DNA from 2 places in the Arthrobacter sp. NQ7 genome. Region 2 is predicted to be linked to the other one. Evidence: predicted binding sites of a transcription regulator. Region 2 holds the regulator's gene; the other holds the start of a gene.
The links. Region 2 encodes HrcA, which represses chaperone genes, less so after heat shock. Its sites were predicted from a motif close to TTNGCACTCGNNNNNNNCGAGTGCNAA; they were not measured.
Positions count from the first base shown of each region.

Region 1 (7,457 bases), on a different contig from region 2:
TCGTATTGATGGCCCCGTTCCTGCTGCGTCACAGCGCCGCCAAAACCAGTTCTGCCAAATGCTTCCCCCTCCTCCTGGCCCTGTCGGCCCTTGCCCTGGCTTCCTGCACGGCCTCCCCAACGTCCGCGCCGCCGTCGCCCTCCACGACGGCCAGCACCGCCTCCCCTTCCGCGCCGGAAAGTACGACGCCGGCACCTCCTGCGGCGTCACCCTCACCTGACGCGGGTTCCCGGCCCCTCGGGTGGGGACCGGAGCAGCGGGACCAGGAGGCCGCAGCCGCCGCGGTCAAGGCCATGACCCCTGAGGAGAAGGCCGGGCAGGTCCTGCTTCCGTTCTACAAGGGAAGCCAGGTGGAGGCCCATGCCGCCCTCATCCAGCGGCTGCACCTGGCCGGCAGCATCATCATGGGCGACAACGTTCCGCGCGGCCCGCAGGGCGGGGTGGATGTGGCGGCCATGGCCGCGGTGAACCAGCGGCTGCAGCAGGCCACGTCCGCCGACGGCCGGAGCTGGCCGGGGATCATCGGCGTGGATCAGGAAGGCGGGGCCGTGGCACGCCTCGGCGCCCCGCTCACCGAGTGGCCCACTCCGATGAGCTACGGCGCCGCCAACAACCCGGCGCTCACGCGCGAGGCCGGCAAGGGCCTGGCTGCCGAGCTGGTGCCCCTGGGTTTCGACCTCGACTTCGCCCCTGATACGGATGTCACGATCGGCCCCGGCGACCCCACCATCGGTGCCCGCTCCATGTCCGCGGATCCGGCGGCGGCCGCAGCCCACGGGGTGGCCTTCTCCCAGGGCATGCTGGACGCTGGGGTCCTTCCCACCGTGAAGCATTTCCCCGGCCACGGCTCCGTCACCACGGACTCCCACCTCAGCCTGCCCGTCCAGCCAGCCGGCATCGACCAATTGCGGGGCAGGGACTGGAAGCCCTTCCAGGCCGCGGTGGACGCCGGGCTGCCCATCGTCATGACCGGGCACATCGCCGTGCCCGCGCTGGAACCCGGCGTCCCGGCGTCGCTCTCGGCGCCAAGCTATGCCGCACTGCGCAGCCTGGGATTCAAAGGCGTGGCGGTGACGGACGCTCTGAACATGGGCGCCGTGGACAACCAGTACCCGGCAGGCGCGGCCGCCGTGAAAGCGCTGGCCGCCGGCGCGGACCTGCTGCTGATGCCCGCCGACGTCGAACAGGCGCACGCCGCCATCCTCCAGGCGCTGGCGGCCGGGACCCTTCCCGCTGCCCGCCTGGATGAGGCCGCGCAGCGGGTGGCCACCATGATGATCTGGCGTGCCCGCAGCACGCCACCGGCGGGGACACCCGGCGCAGGTGCGCCCGCCGGAAGCGGGGCAGCCCTGTCCGCCCGGGTCTCGGCGTCAGCCGTCACGGTCCTGGCCGGCCCCTGCGGCGGACCGCTGGTGCCGGGCTCGGTGCGCGTGGCCGGCGGAGGCCCCGGTGACCGGGAGCGCTTCGAAGCCGCGGCCGCCCGTGCCGGACTCGGTGTGGGATCAGGGCCGCTGGTGAACCTCATCGGTTTTGGGGGCAAACCGGCCGGTGGGGACATCGCCGTTTCCCTCGACGCTCCGTGGCCGCTCCAGGGGTCCAGCGCACCGGTCAAGCTGGCGCTGTACGGGCGCACGGACACCGCCTTCGACGCGCTCGCCGCCGTCCTTGCCGGAAAGGCTGCCGCCCCCGGGAAGCTGCCCGCCGCCGTCGGGCCCTTTCCCGCGGGAACGGGCTGCCCCTGACCCAGCCAAGTACCCCGAACTGCTGTTTGGAGGCGTCTCAGCGGCACATGGCGCTACCGGCTGGGCGGGACCGCTTTAATGGTCAGGTGCCCATTCTGAATAAAGACATGACCCTCTGCATCTCGCTCTCGGCCCGGCCCAGCAACAACGGGACCAGGTTCCACAACCACCTTTACGGGCAACTGGACCTGAACTGGATCTACAAGGCGTTTGCGCCCACCAACCTCGAACAGGCCATCGCCGGCGTGCGGGGCCTGGGCATCCGCGGCTGCGCCATCTCCATGCCGTACAAGGAGGATGTCATCGCGCTGGTGGACGAGATGGACCCCTCCGCCAAGGCCATCGACTCGGTGAACACCATCGTGAACACCGACGGCCACCTCAAGGCCTACAACACCGACTACACCGCCATCGAGCAACTGCTGGCATCCAACAACGTCCCCGCCGGCTATTCGGTGCTGGTCCAGGGGGCCGGCGGCATGGCCAAGGCCACGGTCGCTGCCCTCCGGGACGCCGGCTTCACGGACGTCACCGTCATCGCCCGGAACGAGGCTGCCGGGCGCGCGCTCGCCGACCAGTACGGGTTCCAATGGCGGGCAGCACTCGACGGCGGCACGGCGGACATGATCATCAACGTCACGCCGCTGGGCATGGCCGGAGGCGCCGACGCGGAAACGCTGTCCTTCCCGGCGGAGGCCATCGACGCTGCCCGCCTGGTGTTCGACGTGGTGGCGCTGCCCGCCGAAACCCCGCTGATCCGTGCCGCCCGCGCGGCGGGTAAGCCCGTGATCACCGGCGCCGAGGTGGCCACCATCCAGGCCCTGGAGCAGTTCGTCCTCTACACCGGAGTACGGCCCACGCCGGAGCAGGTGCGCGCCGCCGAGGAGTTCATGCGCGCCCAGTAGCGGCTGGGTTTCCGCGCCGGCCCGGCTTACGCGGCCGCGGCCGGGACGGGTTCCACCACGATGGCCACCCGGTCCTCCCCGATGCGGGTCAGGACCAGGGTGGCTGTCTTTCCGGTGCCCTTCTTGCCGGAATTCCTGCCGCCGGGGAGCAGCTGCTTCCGCAGCTCTTCCGGCGTCACGGCGGTGCCGCGCTTCTTGATGTCCAGCACTGTGATGCCCTCCTGCTTCACCCATGCCTTGAGCGCCTTCACGTTGTAGGGCATGACCTGCAGGACCCTGTAGGCCCTGGCGAACGGGGTCTGGACCAGTTCCGGGGCGCAGATATAGGCGATATGTTCATCCACCAGGTGGCCGCCCAGCTGCAGGGCCACGTCCGCCACCAGGCCGGCGCGGATCACGGCGCCGTCGGGCTCGTAAAGGTAACCGTCCACCGGTCCCACGGGGGCGGCGGGGCCGGCGCCGAAGTCATCTGCGCTGCCCAGTTCGGCGGGGCCCTGCGCACCCAGGACCAGGGCGGCACGGCGGACGCCGGGCCTGCGGACCGCGTTGAACCAGAGGGTCACCTCGGTGACGTCCCCGGACACGGACACCCACTGCGCCTCGCAGCCGGCGGGCACGGACTCGTGCGGCATGCCGGGACCCATCTTCACGCCCACCGCCTTGCCGTCCGCCGCCAGCGACTCCACGAAGGACAACGGCGGGGAAAATGCCTCAGGATCCCAGATCCGCTTGGTACCGGAAGTGGAGGTGGTCCGGCGCGCCGGATCCAGCCACACGCCGTCCACCCCTTCCAACGGGACGGACACGGCGTCGGCGTGGACCACGGTGGCGTTGGGAAACGGGATGAGGTTCACCGTGGCGCACGCCGCGGTGGTTTCATCCATTTCCACCGCGGTCACGTCGATGTCCAGCGACGCCAGGGCCAGGGAATCGGCACCCAGCCCACAGCCCAGGTCGGCCACCTTGCGGATCCCGGCGGCGGCGAACCGCTGCGCGTGGTGTGCGGCAACGTTCAGTCGCGTGGCCTGCTCCAGTCCGGCCTGCGTGAAGAGCATCTGGCCGGCGAATTCGCCGAACTTTGCCTGCGCTTTGGTCCGGAGCCGGGACTGGGTCAGGACGGCCGTGACCAGTTCCGCCGGATGCCCTGCCTTCCGGAGCGCGGCGTTGAGCTCGAACGAGTCCTCATCCCGGTAGGGGCCCAGGGATGCCAGCAACTCCCAGCCTTCAGGGGTCAGCAGCGGTGCAATGTGGTCCTGTGCCATCTGGTCTTGGGGAGCATGAGCCATGGGTTCCAGCCTAGTGGAGGAGCGCGTGCGGGGATGCGGATACTGTTGAACCATGGATGAGAGCGCAGCCCCCGGGTCCACCGGCAGCCACGAGCCAGGGTCCCGCGGCATTGCCAGGTTCGCCCGTCCTGTCCTGATCGCCGCCTCGATAGTGGCCGTGGTCTGCATCGCCCTCCTGATCATCATCTTCCTGCTGGACACCTTCAACGCCACGGTCTACTCCGTGGGCGGCCACGACATCCATGACGACACCCAGGAATCGCGGGATATCCGCGGACTGTACGACGGCGCGCGGACCGGGAGCATCTTCTTCCTGGTCACGGCGGTGCTCGCGGCAGCGGCGGCCGGCTGGGTGCTGTACCGCGAACGTCAGCAGGGTGGCGGCGACACCGACGGCGAGGACGTGCACTTCGAGGACCTGGGCCAGTAGCGAGCCCGCCGTGATGCCGGAAGGACGGCGTCGGAAACCGCGAAAAGCAGTACGCCCATGACGAAACGTTAGCACTCACCTTGACCGAGTGCTAACCCTTACATAGAGTCTTCATTAGCACTCTCCCTAGGAGGGTGCTAACACATGAAGAGCTGCCAGCCAGGCTGCTGCCGGCACCGCGACGACGGTTTGCCAGCTACGGCGGAAAGCTTTCCAGTCCACGAATTTGCTGACGAAAAGGAGAGGTCCGAGTGTCGGTCTCTATTAAGCCTCTTGAGGATCGTATTGTTGTCCGCCCGCTCGAAGCCGAGCAGACCACGGCTTCCGGCCTGGTCATCCCGGACTCCGCACAGGAGAAGCCGCAGGAAGGCGAAGTTGTTGCAGTAGGCCCCGGCCGCTTCGAGGACGGCAACCGCGTTCCCGTTGACGTGGCAGTTGGCGACGTCGTCATCTACTCCAAGTACGGCGGAACCGAAGTCAAGACCGGCGGCACCGAGTACCTCGTGCTGTCCGCCCGCGACGTCCTGGCTGTCGTCGTTAAGTAACTCTTTCGGATCCCCGTGCCGCCGACCACGCTCATGCTGGCCGGCAGTGCGGGGTTCTGTCTTTGAAAGGACAAAACCATGGCAAAGCAGCTTGCGTTTAACGACGCTGCCCGCCGGTCCCTCGAGGCCGGCATCGATAAGCTCGCGAACACCGTCAAGGTGACGCTTGGCCCCCGCGGCCGCAACGTCGTCCTGGACAAGAAGTGGGGTGCCCCCACCATCACGAACGACGGCGTCACCATCGCCCGCGAAGTCGAGCTGGACGACCCCTACGAGAACCTTGGCGCGCAGCTGGCCAAGGAAGTAGCCACCAAGACCAACGATGTTGCCGGTGACGGCACCACCACCGCAACGGTCCTGGCCCAGGCACTGGTCAAGGAAGGCCTGCGCAACGTGGCAGCCGGCGCCGCTCCGGGCCAGATCAAGCGCGGCATCGAGGTCGCGGTTGAGGCCGTGGCAGCGCGCCTGCTGGAGAACGCCCGTCCGGTCGAAGGCGGCCAGGTGGCCAACGTTGCCGCCATTTCGGCGCAGAGCGACGAAATCGGCGAGCTGCTCGCCGAGGCCTTCGGCAAGGTGGGCAAGGATGGCGTCATCACCATCGAAGAGTCCTCCACCACCCAGACCGAACTGGTCCTCACCGAGGGCATGCAGTTCGACAAGGGCTACCTCTCCCCGTACTTCGTCACCGACGCGGAGCGCCAGGAAGCAGTCCTCGAGGACGCCCTCATCCTGATCAACCAGGGCAAGATCTCCTCCATCCAGGAGTTCCTGCCGCTGCTCGAAAAGGCGCTGCAGGCTTCCAAGCCGCTGTTCATCATCGCCGAGGACGTTGAGGGCGAGGCCCTGTCCACGCTGATCGTCAACCGGATCCGCGGCACCCTGAACGTCGTTGCCGTCAAGGCTCCGGGCTTCGGTGACCGCCGCAAGGCCATGCTGCAGGACATCGCCACCCTGACGGGCGCGCAGGTTGTCTCCCCGGAACTGGGCCTGAGCCTGGACTCCGTTGGCCTGGAGGTGCTGGGTACTGCCCGCCGCATCACCGTCACCAAGGACAACACCACCATCGTGGATGGCGCCGGAACGGCCGAGGACGTAGCGGCACGCGTTGCCCAGCTCCGTGCTGAGCTCGCCCGCACCGACTCCGACTGGGACCGCGAGAAGCTCCAGGAGCGGCTGGCCAAGCTGGCCGGCGGCATCGGCGTCATCAAGGTCGGCGCGGCCACCGAAGTTGAGCTGAAGGAAAAGAAGCACCGTATCGAGGACGCCGTTTCCTCCACCCGCGCTGCCCTCGAAGAAGGCATCGTGGCCGGCGGCGGCTCCGCCCTGATCCACGCCCTCAAGGCGCTGGATGAGGACGCTTCGGTCAAGGCCCTCGAAGGCGACGCCGCCGCTGCAGTGGGCATCGTCCGCCGCGCGCTGGTCCAGCCGCTGCGCTGGATCGCCCAGAACGCAGGCTTCGACGGCTACGTGGTGACCTCCAAGGTTGCCGACCTTGAGGTCAACAACGGCTTCAACGCCAAGTCCGGCGAGTACGAGGACCTGATTGGTGCGGGCGTCATCGACCCCGTCAAGGTCACCCGTGCAGCCCTTCGCAATGCGGCCTCCATCGCCGCTCTGGTTCTCACCACCGAGACCCTGGTCGTGGAGAAGCCGGCCGAAGAGGACGAGCACGCAGGCCACAGCCACTAGCGGTCCCCGCCGGCTCCCAAGTCTCGCTTCGCCCGGCTTGGGGCCCTCGCCGGCGTAGGCCCTTTTGAGGCCAGGAAACCGGTCCAGCATCCGCTGGGCCGGTTTTTTGCATGCCAGAATGGGCCCACGCCGTCCGGGGTCCCCGGCCGGGCGTAGCGGGGTTAGGGGGACTAGCTTGCCGCCATCTCCTGCGTCTCCACGCCACCGGCCGGCTCATACACCAGCGACACCGCACCCTTGGGGAAGCTGCGCGCCGGTTCCGCCAAACGGAAGGTGGCCGGCAGGGTGCCGGTATCGAACAGCCGCTTGCCCTGCCCCAGCGCGACCGGATACAGCCAGAGGTGCAGCCGGTCAAGCACCTCCGCTTCCAGCAGCGAACGGATCAGGACGCCGCTGCCGAACATGTGCACCTGCTGGTACTCATCCCGGATCCTGCCGGCCGCCGCAGCATTTGGCAGCACGGTGGTTCCCGCCCAGGCCGGATCGGCCAGGGAACCGGAGACCACGAACTTGGGGACCCGGTTCAGTGTGTCCGCGATGTCACCGCTCTGGTGCGGCCAGTACCCGGCGAAGATGTCATAGGTCTTCCGGCCGAGAAGGAGGGCGTCCATGCGGCCGATGCCTTCGGCTATTGCCGCGCCGGACTCGTCGTCGGACACGGGCGCCTGCCAGCCGCCGAAGTTGAAGGCACCCTCGGTGTCCTCCTCCCGGCCGCCGGGCGCCTGGTACACGCCGTCGAGGGTGATGAACAGGTTTGCCACGATGATGCCCACGCGCCCATCTTGGACCCGCGCCGGGGTGCTGTCCAGTGTCCGTGGCAGGATGGTGCCATGCTGCTCCTTGAGCTCGTGGAAACCTCG
Region 1 is NZ_JARFXU020000039.1:6,825-14,281, reverse strand. Features, by position in the region: gene PUN71_RS22265 (glycoside hydrolase family 3 N-terminal domain-containing protein) at 294-1,742, shown strand; gene PUN71_RS22260 (shikimate 5-dehydrogenase) at 1,829-2,647, shown strand; gene PUN71_RS22255 (THUMP-like domain-containing protein) at 2,674-3,933, opposite strand; gene PUN71_RS22250 (hypothetical protein) at 3,986-4,363, shown strand; gene groES (co-chaperone GroES) at 4,615-4,908, shown strand; gene groL (chaperonin GroEL) at 4,987-6,597, shown strand; gene PUN71_RS22235 (dihydrofolate reductase family protein) at 6,768-7,370, opposite strand; gene PUN71_RS22230 (ATP-dependent DNA ligase) at 7,428-7,457, shown strand, end outside.
Region 1: a site for HrcA is predicted at 4,432-4,458, ahead of groES (co-chaperone GroES). Genes of this name have one in related genera too.

Region 2 (7,457 bases):
CGTCCATCAGCTCGATGTGGAGCTTCTCCATGGCCGGTTCGTCCACCAGGAGGATGGACAGCTCGGCCTGCGGATGGATGTAGAGCTGCTCAAAGATGTACCGCGCCAGGGCCACCAGTGCGGCTTCGTCCACCTGGACGCCGGACTCGTTGTTGACCTCGATGCTCACGCGTGTTCCCCCCGTTTTTCCCGGCCCGCGGAGTGCTTGACCCGGTTCCGCTGGGCTTCATCCCAGATGCTGTAAGCGTTGACGATGTCCCCGACCAGCCGGTGCCGCACGACGTCGGCGGCGTCCAGGACGGAGAAGTTGACGCCGTCGATTCCCTGCAGGATTTCCTCGACGATCCGCAGGCCCGAGCGGGTGCCGAAGGGCAGGTCCACCTGGGTGATGTCTCCGGTGACCACCATCTTTGAACCGAATCCGAGCCGGGTGAGGAACATCTTCATCTGCTCCGGCGTGGTGTTCTGGGCTTCGTCAAGGATGATGAAGGCGTCATTGAGGGTACGGCCGCGCATGTACGCCAGGGGCGCCACTTCGATGGTTCCGGCTGCCATGAGGCGCGGGATGGATTCGGGGTCCATCATGTCGTGCAGGGCGTCATAGAGCGGCCGGAGATAGGGATCGATCTTGTCGCTGAGCGTTCCGGGCAGGAACCCGAGCCGCTCCCCTGCTTCGACGGCGGGCCGGGTCAGGATGATCCGGCTGACCTCTTTTTGCTGCAGTGCCTGGACGGCTTTTGCCATGGCCAGGTACGTCTTGCCGGTGCCGGCGGGGCCGATGCCGAAGATCACCGTGTTCACGTCAATGGCATCGACGTAGTTCTTCTGGTTCAGCGTCTTGGGCCGGATGGTCCTGCCGCGGCTGGAAAGGATGTCGTGGGTAAGTACATCCACGGGATTCTGAAGGGACTGGGTGCGCAGGAGCGCCGCCAGCTGCTGAAGAACGGCGGGTGTGATGACCGTGCCGCGCGCCACCAGTCCACGGACTTCCTGGAGGAGCCGCATAATACGGGGGACGTCGCTGGTCGGTCCGCTGATGGACAGTTCGTTGCCGCGCGCATGGAAGTTGACGTCCGGAAACTGCTCTTCGATGAACCGCAGCGCCTCGTCGTGGCTGCCAAGCGACTGAACCATTTGGTCTGAGTTCTCAAAGAGGACTACCTCGGTCCGGATTCCGGGCAGGGAGTGCGGGAATTCCCCGGGACTGCCTTCGCCCGTATTTAGCCGGCGCTTACCATTTGCTGATTCAGTCATGGTGCTGGCCCGCAGGCCTGTGGTCCCCTCGAAGATCGACGTCGCTTGTTTTCTCTGCCGGGCCGGGATTCCGCTGCGCGGAGCTCCGTGCCCAGTGATCCCTATATCTTACGCCAGCCCCTGCCAAGGCGGGGTCCATGCCCGGGTGGGCGGCGCCCTGCCGGGCCGGCGCCCCCGCAGGGTTCCCCGGTGCAGGATACGCAACTGCTGCTGCAGCGGGCAGCGTCAGACCGGGTTTGGTATCAACTTCATATCGGCCTCATATCGTTCCCGTTGCAGTTGGACCGCAGGAGCCAAAAGTGCCGTTGTGGAGTGGTCCCCCTATGCAATGCTGGGAAACCAGCATCTGCTGGAAAGCCAGGCCGCCAGGGGAACGGCCCGCCATGCCAGGAAAGGACAAGGGCAGGACAATGCCGGTTTCCTCTGTGCCCGAACGGGCAGGACGATCGATGGGGCGCCTGCGCCCGGCCGTCCTTGCGGGGATCCTCGTGTTCGTCCCCGTTCTTGCGGGCTGCACTGCGGAGGGCGGACCGGCCCCGACCGGCACCACCGCATCCGTTCCGGCGACGGGCGGAACCATACCGGATGCTCCGGCCACCAGCGCGCCACTGGAAACGACCCAGTCCTCCAACAAGGCTCCGGTGTACTGGATCGGCCGCAGCGGCGGAAACACCTTCCTGTACCGCGAGTTCCGGGACGTCCCGGAGCAGGAGAATCCGGTGACGCGGGCGCTGCGCGCGATGATGTCGGAGAAGCCGCTGGATCCCGACTTCTTCACGCCCTGGCAAAACCCAGACAAGCTTGCCACCTCCATTTCGGGCAAGGACATCATCACCGTGGATGTCTCTTCCGACGCCTTCAACAGCAACCTGGACGCCGACATGGCCGCGCGCGCAATCCAGCAGTTGGTCTATACGGCCACGGCTGCCGCCGCCAGTTCCGGCCTGATCGACACCGGCCAGCAGGTCAAGGTCAGGATCCTGGTGGACGGCCACACGGACTATGTCGCTTTCGGCAAAGTGCAGCTGGGTGCCCTGATGACCCGCGCTGCCGGCCTGGTGGCACCGATCTGGATCATCGATCCGCAGGAGAACGCCGAAGTGGCCGCCGGGAGCGTCAAGATCACCGGCCGCAGTACATCTCCTGGCGCGAAGCTTCGCTGGCAGATCCTGCAGTCCCCCGACGACAGCACCAAGGCTCCGTTCCTGACGGGCGAAACCACGGCGGCCGCGGAACAGGGGCAGGCCGGCGTTTTCACGCTGGCCCTCAACCTGCCCGCCGGCGACTATGAACTGCGGGTGGCGCAGGCAGGGGCCGGAGGCGAGCCGGACCGGAACGAGGACACCAGGTCCTTCAAGGTCCGGTAGGAGTCCAGCGGCCAAGGATGTCGCTGGCAAGGACGACGGCGGCCGGCCCCGCTGTGGAGGAGCGCAGGACGTGGTGCCCCAACAGGGCAGTCACGGCGCCTTTGTCGCAGAGCCTGGTGACCTCGCGGGGACTGATCCCGCCCTCCGGTCCCACGATGAGCAGGATTTCACGTGCACCGGGACCGGTTTTTCCCTGCCAGTCCTCGAGGACGGTTCGCAGCGGCCGGACAGCGTCCTCGTGCAGGATGACAGCCAAGTCCGCTGCTTCCACGGCCGCGGCGAGTCCGGCTGTTTCGACGGCGGGGCGCACCTCGGGGATCCACGCGCGCCGCGCCTGTTTGGCGGCCGCCGCTACCGTGGACTCCCATTTTGCGTGTGCGCGCGCTGCCCGGTCGCCCTTCCAGCGGACGATGGAACGCTCAGACTGCCACGGGATGACGGCGTCGATGCCCAGTTCGGTAGCGGTCTCGATGGCCAGCTCGTCACGGTCTCCCTTGGCCAAGGCCTGGACCAGTACCAGCCGGATGTCCGGCCTCTCTTCAATGCTGAGCTCTGCGCATTCGACGTCTAGGGCGGAACCGGCGGCCGAGACCACTTTCCCGGTCATCCGCGTACCGGCGCCGTCCACGATGTCCACCGCTTCGCCCGGAGACAGCCGCTTGACGGTCACCGCGTGCCGGGCCTCTGGGCCCTCGAGGAGGAACATGCTCCCCGCTGTCATCCCTGACAGTGAACCGGCGGAGGTGAAGAAGACGGGGTTGCTCACCGCTACAGGTTACCGAACCGGTCCCGGAGCTTGGCGAACATCCCGCCGCTGGCGGCGAGCTTGCCCTCGGTGATCTGTTCGCCGCGGAGCTTCGCCAGCTGGCGCAGCAGGTCCTCCTGGGCGGAGTCGAGCTTGGCCGGAGTGTCCACCTGCAGGTGGACCTTCAGGTCGCCCCGGCCGTAGCCCCTCAGGTGGGTGACACCCAGTCCGCGCAGGGTGATGATTTCCCCTGACTGGGTACCGGGCTTGACGTCGATCTCCTGGGTGCCGTCGAAGGTCTCCAGGCTGACATCCGTACCCAGCGCAGCCGCGGTCATGGGGATGTGCAGGGTGGCATGCAGGTCATCGCCTTCGCGCACATAGGTGGCATCGTTGTTGACGCGGATTTCGACGTACAGGTCGCCGGCGGGGCCCCCTGCCGGTCCGGCCTCGCCCTGGCCGGAGAGCTGGATGCGGGTTCCGGTGGCAACGCCCGCGGGAACCTTGATGGTCAGCGAGCGGCGGCTGCGGATGCGGCCCTGGCCGCTGCACTCGTTGCAGGGGTCCTTGATGACCGTGCCGAAGCCTTCGCAGGTGCCGCAGGGGGCTGCGGTCATGACCTGGCCCAGGATGGAGCGGACGGCCCGCTGCACCTGGCCGCTGCCGCCACAGATATCGCAGCGCTCGGGATGGGTCCCCGGACGGCAGCAGGATCCATCACACGTGGGGCAGACCACGGCAGTGTCCACTTCGAGTTTCTTATTGACGCCGAAGACGGCGTCGCGCAGGTCAATCCGGACGCTGATAAGGGCGTCCTGGCCACGCCGGACCCTGGACGCGGGGCCGGCGCTGCCGCCGGCACCGAAGAAGGTGTCAAAAATGTCCTGGAAGGCAAAGCCCTGGCCTGCGTAGCTTGCACCGCCGAAGCCATTGTCCGTGCCGTTCTCGTTCCCGGTGGTGTCATAGACCCGGCGCTTCTGGGGATCGGAAAGGACCTCGTAGGCGTGAGTTACCGCCTTGAAGCGTTCCGCAGCGTCGTCACCGGGGTTCACGTCCGGGTGGAGGGTGCGGGCCAGCTTGCGGTAGGCCTTCTTGATCTCCTCCCCGGTAGCTTCGGGTGAGACTCCAAGGACGTCATAGTGGCTGCTCAAAGTTCGTATCTCTTCCTTGTTGTACTGCGTTCAGTCGGCGGCCAAGCTCTTGTCTTCCGGCCGGACAGCTCCGGCGGCAAAGAGTCAGGGCCCCAAAATCCTGGAAAGGTAGCGGGCTACTGCCCTGACGGCGGCCATGGTGGTGGGATAGTCCATCCGGGTCGGGCCGAGGATTCCTACTTTCGCGGCGCTGTCCGGACCATAGCCGGTGGCCACCACGGATGCCTCGGCGAGTCCGTCATAGGGGTTTTCCCGCCCGATGCTCACAGCCACACCGCGGTGGTCCTGCGCCATTTCACTCAGCAGGCGCAGCATCACCACCTGCTCCTCGAGCGCCTCCAGCACCGGGCCGATGCTGAGCGGGAAATCCACGTTGGACCTGGCCAGGTTGGCGGTCCCGGCCATGACCATCCGGTCCTCCCGGCTGCTTTGCGCCAGTGCCTCCAGCCCCAGGGCCAGGGCGTGTGCTGCCTGGCGCTGCGCGTGGGGCGTGGCGGCCACGACGGCGGGAAGCGCCTGCGCAAGCTGGCTCAGCCGGGTTCCGCCCAGGGCACCAAGGAACCGGGTACGGAGCTCGGCCAGCACGTCGTCACCAAGGTCCTGTCCGACGTCGATGACGCGCTGCTCCACTTTGCCGCTGTTGGCGATCAGGACCACCAGTACTTTGCGCGGGGCCAGCAGGACGAATTCGATGTGGCGGACAAGTGCCCGGCTCAGGTGCGGGTACTGGACCACGGCCACCTGGTTGGTCAGTTGCGACAGCAGCCGGACGGTGCGTTCCAGGACGTCATCGAGGTCATCTGCACCTTCCAGCAGGGACTGGATGGCCCGGCGCTCGGCGGCGGACAGGGGTTTCACGGCCGAAATCTGGTCGACGAAAAGCCGGTAGCCCTTGTCGGTGGGAATCCTGCCGGCACTGGTGTGCGGGGCCGTGATAAGCCCTTCATCCTCCAGCGCTGCCATGTCGTTGCGGATGGTGGCGCTCGAAACGCCAAGGTGATGCCGCTCCACCAGGGCCTTCGACCCCACGGGTTCGCGGGAGTGGACGTAGTCCTCAACGATGGCCCGCAGTACTTCCAGTTTGCGTGGCTCGCTCACTCTCCACCTCCATCCATGGTCCGGGGCGCGCGCCCCGCCCGGTGCCAGCCAGGGGTTAGCACTCGACATGCCTAAGTGCTAACAGTCTATTATGCCTTGCCCCGTTGTTAGCATTGGTACCGCTCCGGGCGAAATTCCGGGGCCAGGGACCTAGTGCTAGGCGGATGACTTCATGGATTACCAGAACTGGGGACCCCGGGGAATCTCCGCTCCAGCCCGGACGGAACTTCCCGAGGTTCCCGTCCAGCGCGGCATGGTGCTTGAGGAAGTCCAGTCCGGCTGGGTGGGGGCCGTGACGCGGGTGGAGAAATCCGGCGGGATGCACGTGGTGGCGCTGGAGGACCGGCGGGGCAAGTCGCGGACTTTCCGGCTGGGATTCGGTTTCCTGCTCGACGGCCAGCCCATCCGGCTGATGCCGCCGGCACCCAAGGCTGCAGCCACCGGAGCAGCCGCCGGGCGGACCGCATCCGGGTCCGTGCGGGTGGAAGGCCAGCGCGCCCAGGTGGCGAAGTCCAGCCGGATCTGGGTGGAAGGCAAGCACGACGCCGAACTGGTGGAGAAGGTCTGGGGAGACGACCTGCGCGTGGAGGGCATCGTCGTCGAGCCCCTGCACGGTATCGACGACCTGGCCGGCGCTGTCGCCGCGTTCAAGCCCGGCCCGGGCCGGCGGCTGGGTGTGCTGGTGGATCACCTGGTCCCCGATTCCAAGGAATCGCGCATAGCGGACGCCGTCATGGCTTCCCCGGGGGCCGCTAGCAACGTCCTGATTGTCGGCCACCCCTATGTGGACGTCTGGCAGGCCATCCGGCCCGCCGTCCTGGGCATCGACAAATGGCCCGCCGTTCCCCGCGGGCAGGACTGGAAGACCGGGATCCTGAAAGCGTTCGGCTGGCCGCACGCCACCAAGGAAGACATTGGGCTCGGATGGCAGAAACTGCTGGGGGCCGTCCGCACGTACGCCGACCTGGAAGCGTCCCTCCTGGGACGGGTGGAGGAGGTCATCGACTTCCTCACCGTGCCCTGACGGCCGGGCAGGTGCCCAACAGCCAGTATTCTTGGTATTGCGGGTGCCTTGCAGACATACACGGCACACCCCCACCGCGCCAGAACATGAAGCCAGCACCACTTGCACCTCCGAAGGAACAGACTGTGGCAGACAACGCACGTGATCACAGGGACGGCCAGGGCCGTTCCGAGTACCATGGCGTCCCCGCCAATGCGCTGCCGCTGACGGCCAGCGAAGACCGCCAGTGGGCCACGCTCGCACATTTCGGTGGAATCCTGGGATGCGTCCCGTCGCTGCTGATCTACCTGATCTTCCGGGACCGCGGACCGTTCACCGCCCAGGAATCGAAGGAAGCACTGAACTTCAGCCTGCCGCCCACCATCGCCGCCGTGCTGGCCAACATCCTGGTGTTCATCCCCTACGTGGGAAATATCTTCGCCGTCATTGCCACGCTGATCTGGGTGGCGCTCACCTGCTTCTCCGTGGCAGCGGGAATCCACGTCAACCGGGGCCAGCCGCACCGGTACCAGTTCAACCTTCGCTGGATTAAGTAAGCGGCGTTCCGGACCCACCGCTGGCGTCCGGATTCCCGGAAGGACCCTCCGCGTCAGTCCGGGAGGATCCGGCGGACCACTGCGTCGGCCAGGAGCCTGCCCCTCAGCGTCAGGACCAGCCGTCCCCGGAAGGCGTCAGCCGGTTCCACGAGGCCGTCAGCGATCAGGCCGGCCACCTGGTGCCTGCCGCCGGCAGTAAGCGTCGACAGGTCCAGCCCCGACTGCAACCGCGCTTCAAGCATCACCCGTTCCATGGTCCGGGTCTCCGCATCCAGCGTTTCC
Region 2 is NZ_JARFXU020000003.1:31,055-38,511, forward strand. Features, by position in the region: gene ybeY (rRNA maturation RNase YbeY) at 1-169, opposite strand, end outside; gene PUN71_RS04945 (PhoH family protein) at 166-1,254, opposite strand; gene PUN71_RS04950 (GerMN domain-containing protein) at 1,704-2,621, shown strand; gene PUN71_RS04955 (16S rRNA (uracil(1498)-N(3))-methyltransferase) at 2,608-3,387, opposite strand; gene dnaJ (molecular chaperone DnaJ) at 3,390-4,517, opposite strand; gene hrcA (heat-inducible transcriptional repressor HrcA) at 4,602-5,615, opposite strand; gene PUN71_RS04970 (DUF3097 family protein) at 5,788-6,639, shown strand; gene PUN71_RS04975 (DUF4870 domain-containing protein) at 6,765-7,175, shown strand; gene hemW (radical SAM family heme chaperone HemW) at 7,229-7,457, opposite strand, start outside.